Regions from separate parts of the Specibacter sp. AOP5-B1-6 genome, predicted to be linked through region 2. Evidence: predicted binding sites of a transcription regulator. Region 2 holds the regulator's gene; the other holds the start of a gene.
The links. The regulator LexA, encoded in region 2, represses DNA repair genes until DNA is damaged. The targets are predictions, from matches to a motif close to TCGAACANNTGTTCGA.
Positions count from the first base shown of each region.

Region 1: ACT3TS_RS07995 (Y-family DNA polymerase) is a predicted target of LexA. The motif match lies at 2,243-2,258, and genes of this name have one in related genera.

Region 1 covers NZ_JBQSVT010000012.1:3,698-7,903, forward strand. The annotation lists gene ACT3TS_RS07985 (FAD-dependent oxidoreductase) at 1-327, opposite strand, end outside; gene ACT3TS_RS07990 (DUF2809 domain-containing protein) at 368-784, opposite strand; gene ACT3TS_RS07995 (Y-family DNA polymerase) at 945-2,222, opposite strand; gene ACT3TS_RS08000 (hypothetical protein) at 2,367-2,612, shown strand; gene ACT3TS_RS08005 (Clp protease N-terminal domain-containing protein) at 2,609-3,619, shown strand; gene ACT3TS_RS08010 (hypothetical protein) at 3,625-4,206, opposite strand, start outside.
Region 2 covers NZ_JBQSVT010000001.1:21,941-26,146, reverse strand. The annotation lists gene ACT3TS_RS00145 (MerR family transcriptional regulator) at 1-797, shown strand, start outside; gene ACT3TS_RS00140 (DUF2268 domain-containing protein) at 804-1,685, opposite strand; gene ACT3TS_RS00135 (phosphotransferase) at 1,686-1,916, shown strand; gene lexA (transcriptional repressor LexA) at 2,214-2,957, opposite strand; gene ACT3TS_RS00125 (LysM peptidoglycan-binding domain-containing protein) at 3,234-3,782, shown strand; gene ACT3TS_RS00120 (histidinol-phosphate transaminase) at 3,928-4,206, shown strand, end outside.

The DNA.
Region 1 (4,206 bases), on a different contig from region 2:
CGCAATGAGCGGGCGCACGGCAAGCACCTTCACGGGCCTGTGCACCGGCAAATCGAAGGTTTTCTCGTAGCTGCCGTAGTAGCGGGAGACCACGGCAGAGGCCGGTTCGGTGGGATCGGCCGGGGGACGTTTCATGCCGGGCAGGTCGTGGATGCCGTGCGCGCCGCCCAGGGTCAGCGATGGCCAGCGGTGCAGCCAGGCGCCCCCGGGGTCGGGATTGGCGTCCAGCACCACAAAGTCAGTCTCGGGATTCAGTCCGTGCCGGCTCAGGTAATACGCGGCCGAAAGCCCGGCCTGACCTGCGCCAATAACCACCACATCCAGCATCCTTGCCTCCTACAGATCTCCAACGGGCGGCTGTTGAGGGCTATTCCGCTTGTGTGGCACGCCACTGGGCGCCGCGCTCGGACAGCAGATTGTCGGCAAAGCAGACGGCCGCCGCTCCCACCGCGTACGCCACCAGGTCCAGCGCGGAGAAGGTGGTGCCAAAGAGCAGGCGCGACGGCGGAAAGCTCTCCGCCAGCTGTTCGGGCACGCCCGTCAGCTGGGACAGCTCGATGACGGCGCTGACCGCGAAGGCTGCGAGCGCCAGCCAGTGGCGCTTGGCTGCCGGCATGATGAGCGCGAGCACCAGGTAGAGGAGCACAGTGTAGAGCGCGTCGGTGATGAGGTTGGCGAAGCCCCCGGGCACGAAGAAATGGAGCATCAGGCCAACGATGACCGCGTCGCCTGCTGCGAGGAACAGCCAGAAGCGCCGGGGCTTGGCGATTTTCACTTGATTCATGGGCTTGAGTCTAGTGGCGGTTCAGTCCTGCCACTCCACACCTGCCAGGTCCGCCAGCTCCTCGTTCGATTGTGAGAGTTCCGGCCAAGCATCCTTGGCACGGAATACAAGAACGGGTCCGGGGCCTGACACTTATCCGGGGCTGGCGGGCGGCAGCCCGTTACGCCCGCACAACCGGCAATTCCTGCCACTCCGTGGTGTACCGCGGAGAGGAATGTTCACGCTTCATCGACCACTGCGGCGCCTCGGCCAGCCCGCCAATCCCGATGCCGATGGCCATGGCGCCGAACCTGCTGCGGACTTCTCCCAGCACCCCGCCCACGTCCGGCTGCGCCTCCCCGGCACCGAAAACGTCAAGCATCCCCGATCCTGAAGCCGGCTCAAGTCCACCGAACATGACACCGGCCCGCAGGTAGGAGGCACCGGCAACGGCGCTTTGCCTGATGGCGGCAACGGCGGCCCGGACCAGCACAATGGGGTCCCGGGTGGGCGTCGCGAAGCGGATCGTCGTGGCCGGAAAGCTCCCCTCGCCTGCCGCGAACCGGCTCGTTCCGGCCGTGACCGTCATGATTGCAGCCCGCAGGCCTTCCTCATTGAGCCGGGCGGCACCGCGCTGGGCATACACGGTCATGACCTCTTCCATCCCCGCCACCGTCGTGACGGGGGCGGAAAAGCTGCGTGAGAACATGATCTGCTGTTTGTCCACGTGCTCTTCGGCGTGGGGGATGCACTCAGTTCCGTTCAATTCCATCACGGTGCGCTGCAGCACGACGGAGAACTTCTTGCGAATCAACGCCGGGTCCGCCGATTTGAGGTCGGCGATGGTTTCGATGCCCATCAGTTTCAGCCTGGCAGTCGTCTTGCCGCCCACTCCCCACAGGCCGGAGGCCGGAACGCGTGCCTGGATTGCGGCAACTTGCCTTTCCGGCATGGCGTCCAACGCACACACCCCGCCCATCGCCGGATTCTGCTTCGCGATCCTGTTGGCAAACTTCGCCAGCGTCTTCGTGGCGGCCACACCAACGCAGACAGGCACACCCACGTGGCGCATGACGGCAGCCCGGATGTCGCCGGCTGCTGCCTGAAGCTGTGCGGAGTCCCCCACCAGCCCCACGAACGATTCGTCGATCGAGTAAACCTCCTGCCAGGTGCCAAAGCGGCCCACCACTTCCATGACCCGGGCACTCAAGTCCCCGTACAGTTCATAGTTGCTGGAGCGCGCCACCAGCCCCCAGGCCCTGGCCTGCGACTGGAGCTGGAACCATGGCGTCCCGGTGGCGATGCCAAGTTCCTTTGCTTCCGCTGAACGCGCCACCACACAGCCGTCATTGTTTGACAGCACGACGACGGGACGGCCTTCCAGCTTGGGGTCAAAGACCCGTTCGCAGGAGACATAAAAATTGTTCACGTCCACCAGGGCGATGCGTGCGTTGCTCATGCACCCCATTCTCCCATGATCCGAACACACATTCGAGTCATTTGCATGGCATCAAGCCCTCAGGCCGCAGTGGCAGGCGCCATCCCAGCAAACACGGAGCAACCCAGGTTGACAGCCTCGGCCTTAGCAACCTAGGTTTACAACATGGAACCACGACAGATCGCCAAGACGGCAGCGGACACGAACGATCCCCGCTCCGGGCTTCGAGCTGTCGCGTCCTTGCGCGTCCTTGCCGACACGCTTGAGCTCGCCCAGGTGGAAGCTGCATTGCGTGAAGGAATGAGCTGGCAGGATGTCGCCGACGCACTCGGCGTGACACGGCAGGCGGCGCACAAGAAATATGCAAAGCGGATCGATCCGAGAATCCCCGTCCCCAGGAGAAACCAATGAGCAAGTTCGTCAGGGCCGCAACCACCAGCCAAACCCTGTCCCTCGCAGCCATGGAGGAGGCCTCCCGCATGGGCCAACGGGAGCCCGACGTCGAGCATCTGCTCCTTGCGCTGACGCTCAGTGAGCAAACCGCCGGCCAAGTGCTGCGCAGCCACGGCGTCACCCTCGAGGCAACCCGACAGGCCATTGCCGAGCAGCGGAGCCTGGCGCTGCAATCCATCGGAATCGACCTCCCGGCGCCCGACGGAGGGCGCATCACCTTCCACGAAACCAATGGGTACGAATGGGGCAAGCGCGCCTTCGATGTCATCACCCGGGCGTCCAAGGGCAAGAACGACGGCGATGCTGCCGCCGTCTTGGCAGAACTTCTCTCCGAACCGAGCGGACTCATTGAGGAGCTGCTGCAGCGGCTGGGCACCTCCCCGGCGGCACTCATCAGCCAGCTGGCCGACGCCGAAGAATCCAATGCCGCCGCAACTCCCTCAACATCGCCAACACCAATCGCAGTACCTCCTGACAGTAAGCACGGTTCCACCGAGGTATTTGTTCCTGCCCCGATCGAGAAGGTGTGGGCCCTGCTGGTGAACCCTCAGAGGATGCCGGAGTGGGAGCCACTCACCGGCAGCATCATTGCGCCGGGCATCACCGGCGATGCAATGGTGGGAGCTAGCTGGTTGACGATTCCACCAACCGAATGGCCGGACGGGAAGACAGTACGCGTGCGGAGGGGCAGCGAGCGCCGTCGAGTCGAGCTGGTCTCAGTTGCGCCCGAATCAAGCATCAGCTGGCGATTCACATACCCCAATCTGGGTCGAAGCAATTCGTACCAGTTGTACATTGCACTCTCTGCCACGACAGGAGGCACCCGGCTGGGCATTACCTTGGCCTGGCAGCGCAGTCGTGACTGGCGTCGGGCGGTCGGATTCATGCTGACGCCGCTCCAACGCTTCGCGATCTGGATGCAGCTGCGCCAGTTTGCAGGAGGAATCAGCCGCGCCTTCCGCTGACGAGACTAGTGCGGATAGGACACCTGCGAAACAGGTCGGCGACGCCCCTCGTTCAGTCGCCTCCATGCCCAAACGGCGAGCGCGGCAGCGGCTACCGGTGCGATGAATCCTGCCGCAGTCACGGCCATGATCGCGGGGACGACACCGGCCAGACCGAGGGCCACACCCACGGCAATGCGCACGGCGGGCCTGGTCGACAGCAATCCACTGACCGGCAGCGCGAACGCCAGACTCCCCAGCACGGCGGCAGGCAGCATCAACGGCCACTGCAGGGAACTGCCAGCACCTGAAAACTGTGCGGCGGACGCTACGCCCAGGCCTGCACACAACAGCAGTGCCGACCAGCCCACGATGGCACCAAAACGCGGCGTGAGCAGCAAGGCGGCTGCAACAACTGCGGGCATGGCGGCCAACGCGCCTGCGGCCAATCCAAGATTCATTGCATTCGTGGAGTCGCCGACTCCGGGGGCCCAGGTGCTGCCCGTGAGAGCCAAGACCACACAGGCAAATCCCACCACGAACGAAACCAGGGCCGCGGCACAAACTTTGGCGTAGGTGCTGCTGGCCGGCGCGGCCCGTGGACCGGT
Region 2 (4,206 bases):
TCTCTGATCGCGAATCTGCCGAAACGGTGGGAGCCGTCGCTCGAAAATTGTGTTTGAGCATTCGAACGCTTCATCATTGGGACCAGTTGGGAATAGCCTCACCGTCGGGACGGACCTTGGGCGGATATCGAGAGTACCTTCCCGCGGATGTCGCCCGGCTGCGACGAGTCCAATTGCTCCGTGACCTCGGGGTGCCGCTGCGAAAAATACCAGCCTTGCTCAACGCCACTGCCGCCGATCGGCGGCTTGAAATGAAGCTCCGCCAGGAGGAATTGAAAGCCAAGATTCGCCACTTGCAGTCCGTCGAGGCCACTGTGGCCCGCATGCTCAAAGCAGACGAGGTGGGGGTGTTGCTTTCGGCTGCGGAGCAGCAGGATGCGTTCGGAGCCAGTTGGGACCCAGCATGGGGTCCCTCCGCACGTGAGCAGTGGGGCGACTCCGCGCAGTGGGCAGAGTACGCGGAGCGTTCAGCATTGCGGACCGCTGACGATTGGCAGCGCGCTGTCGCACCAATGCAGGAGGTGACGGACGCTTTCGCATTGGCGAAGCGCGGGGGCGTGATCCCCGGAAGCGACGCGGCGAACGTCCTGGCGGAGGATCACCGGGCCGCCATGGGCGAGTACTTCCACTGCACTCTGTCCATGCAGGTGCTCATGGCCCGCAGATACGTCGCCGAGGCCGGATTCACCGAGTACTACGATCAATTCGAACCAGGACTTGCCGAGTGGATGAAACTGGTTATCGATGCCCATGCACGGGCCAAGGGAATCGAACCTGACACGGCAGCCTGGGAGTAGCGTCACTTAGCTCGGATTGAGGGCAACCCTTACAAGTTCAGCAGCGGGTGCGTGGAGCGCCTCGGCCGCGCTTTTGCCGGTAGCGGCAAGGTAGGCATCCACCAGGCGGTTGCCGACCGCGTATCCGGCTCCTGTGGGAACACCGACGGGGTCAGTGCCAAATCGGCTGGCTGCCTCATCGCCATGCACCCACGCCGTGAAGTGTTGCATGCCTTGGACGTCCAGTCCGGAAACGACCTTTTCGAAAACTGTCTCACTGCTGAGGTGGGGGACACCTATCGGGGTGTAACCGGCCGGACCGTACAGCTGCCGCGAAAATGCGTCAGCAAGTCCCTCTGAAACGATTAGTTCGCCAACGGCGACCATTTTTGGATCCCATATGACCCCGCCTGGTGCGTATCTCAAGTTGTGGTTCAGCTCGTGGACAGCTGCCGCCTCCAGTCGTTCAAGATTTTCCGTCGTTGGCCAAAGGGTAAATGAGATGAAACCCGTGGCACTGCCATTTCCGCTGAACCCCCGCGCGGGTCCCATGAAATATCCATCGTCAGGGTCGCCCAGGACCAGAAGGAATGTGATGTCGGGGATCTGGATACCGGGAATGGCGAGCTTCTGAACCTCGACGGCGTCGGCCAGGGCACCCTCGATCCGGATCCACGCATCCGCCGACTGCAAGAGTTTGAGGGCAGCACGCACCTCGTCTGTCCGCCGATTGAGCGGGAATCCAAAGCTCCTCGCATGCATTTGCACGAGGTCGACTTCACCAGGGAAATACCGGAACATGTTTTGCATCGGAGCAAGCATGCTTCGCAGTAGTTCCGGACGGTTGGCCTCGTCGGCGGCCAGCACAGTGCTCATTCCATGTGAGGTGTTCAATACATTGATTGTCATGTGCCCCACGCTAAAGCCTTACGCTGCGTCAGGGTCAAATGTCGTACCCATGGGGACTTGGGAGGCCATAACGTCCTTTGGGATCAAGGGCGGCCAGCCGGCGTCCTGGACTGGGATTTGTCCTCTGAGAGTGATCGATCGACTGGCCTCGCCAGTTTGGGAGTCTGGCACGGCTGGGAGAAGCTCGCCCTGACTGCTTCCGCTGATCAAGTCGAGCGGGCTTTGATTTGACGAAATACTTTTTCGTCTTCAGCAAGTGGGTTTCCTGATCGTCTCCGGACGGCCAGGGCCTGAGATCTCAGCGGCCGCCGCTACAGCATCCGAGTGGCTTCGCGAAAATCAAGCGTAGTCCGGCAGCAACCGGATTCTTGGTTCAGCTGATCACGGCCAGCTCCGGATCCCACACGAATAACCTGGCCTCCCACTGCGGGCCAGCGGCACAGCAAAGTCACGCTGCCCAAAACAAGACTGAACAGTGCGGCGCCCCGGCCACTTGGCTGGGGCGCCGCACTGTCGGCAGGGCTGGTGCTAGAGGCTGCGGAGCACCGAGACAACCTTGCCCATGATGGTTGCGTGGTCGCCGAGGATGGGCTCATAGCGCGTGTTCTGGGGCAGCAGCCAGGTGTGGCCGTCCCGTTGCCGAAAGGTCTTTACAGTGGCCTCGTCTTCAAGGAGCGCAGCAACGATGTCGCCATTGTTGGCCGTGTTTTGCTGGCGCACCACCACCCAGTCGCCATCGCAGATGGCAGCGTCAATCATGGAGTCACCCTGAACCCTGAGCATGAACAGCTCGCCGCTGCCCACAATCTGCCGGGGCAGCGGCATGATGTCATCAACCGACTGGTCGGCCAAGATGGGCCCGCCAGCCGCGATGCGTCCGACGAGAGGCACAAAGGCCGTGTCCGAGGAGCTGCTGAGTTCGGCAAAGTTCAAGCCGTTGGAGCTGCGCAGATTGGAAGGCGAACTGACGCCTTCAATCTCAACCTTGCCGCTGTCGAGCACCAGCGGAATGAGGACCTCCATGGCCCGGGGACGTTTGGGGTCGCGGCGCAAGTAGCCATGGCGTTCAAGCTGGCTCAGCTGGTGCGTGACGCTGGACAGGCTGGCAAGCCCCACCGAGTCACCAATTTCACGCATTGAGGGCGGGTAGCCCTTGTCGGCGATGGAGCGCTGGATGCACTCCAAGATCTTCTTTTGCCGGACGGTCAACCCCTTCATTCCGGCGCGACTGGGCGCCTGGGGGATGCGGTGCGGAGGTTCTGGAAGCGCCATGGTTCCGGGGTCCTTTCGTGGCTGCCCTGAACAATGTCAGTGCCTGCTGGTGGACTGCATCTAGCGGCCAATCCTTGTTTTACAAGTTTAAGCCACAATCGAAGCAATTTCAAACATTTGTTCTATCAGCCCTTGGCAAGTGTCGTCCATAGGTGCTAAAACTGTACTAGTAGTTAACTAGAACATACGCTCTATCGAAGATATAAAGCATGGAAATTTGATCCGATGGATGTTGATGGCCAGGGATCTTGATCCACGGCGAAAGGACCAGAAATCATGAATGCAATGGTTATCTCAGCAGGAACCCGCAGCAGGTACGCAAACAATTCGACGGCCGGTGATGCTGCACCGTGGCGCTTTCAGCCGGCCACTGCCGGTGCTGTCAATGGCAGTGCGTCAAGGCTTGGATCTGCGAAGCGCGGAATGATCCAGCCCGACCCAATCCAGCCCGGCCCGATCCGGCCCGACACGGACCTGAAGGGCAGCGACAAGGCCCGAATCCAGTTGACCCGCCGCGGCCGTTTGGTGCTCCTTGGTGTGCCAGCCATTGTCACCGCCGCCGTCATGGTTTTTGCAGCCTTGGCCATCGGGCTGGGCTCCATTGCCACCCCGGCCCAGGCCTCCGCAGAGTACACGGCTGTGGACCTGGCCGATTACGCCGTGTCCGTCACGGTCCTTCCCGGGGACAATCTGTGGAGCATTGCCAGCGCTTCAAACCCAAATGGCGACGTTCGTGACGTTGTCAGTGAGATTGTGGCGCTCAATGAACTGGGCAGCGGAGTCCTGCAGGCCGGTCAGCGCCTGTACGTTCCGCTCCCCAAATAGTGCCTTCCACCCCCTAAGCAGTGCCTGTTGTGGCAGCGCCCGTTGGCTATGCCGCGGAAGCCCGCAAACCCCGCACCCGCTGTCAAGGTGTCCGCATGGTGTCGGCGTTTCGGCATTTGGACCGGTCACCAATTAAGCTGGTGCCATGGATGAGTTTGAACTCTTGGGCCAATTGCCGCTCCGCGACGATCTGCGCGGACAGCACCCCTACGGTGCGCCCCAGATTGACGTGCCGGTGCTGCTGAACGTCAACGAAAATACTTTTGGCGTTCCCGCCGACGCACGGGAAGCCATCCTGGCGGCTGTGGCGGCCGAGCTTGACGGCCTGAACCGCTACCCGGACAGGGAATTCACCGTCTTGCGCCAGGAACTGGCGGCGTACCTGGGCCACGGGCTCAGTGAAACCAACCTGTGGGCGGCGAAC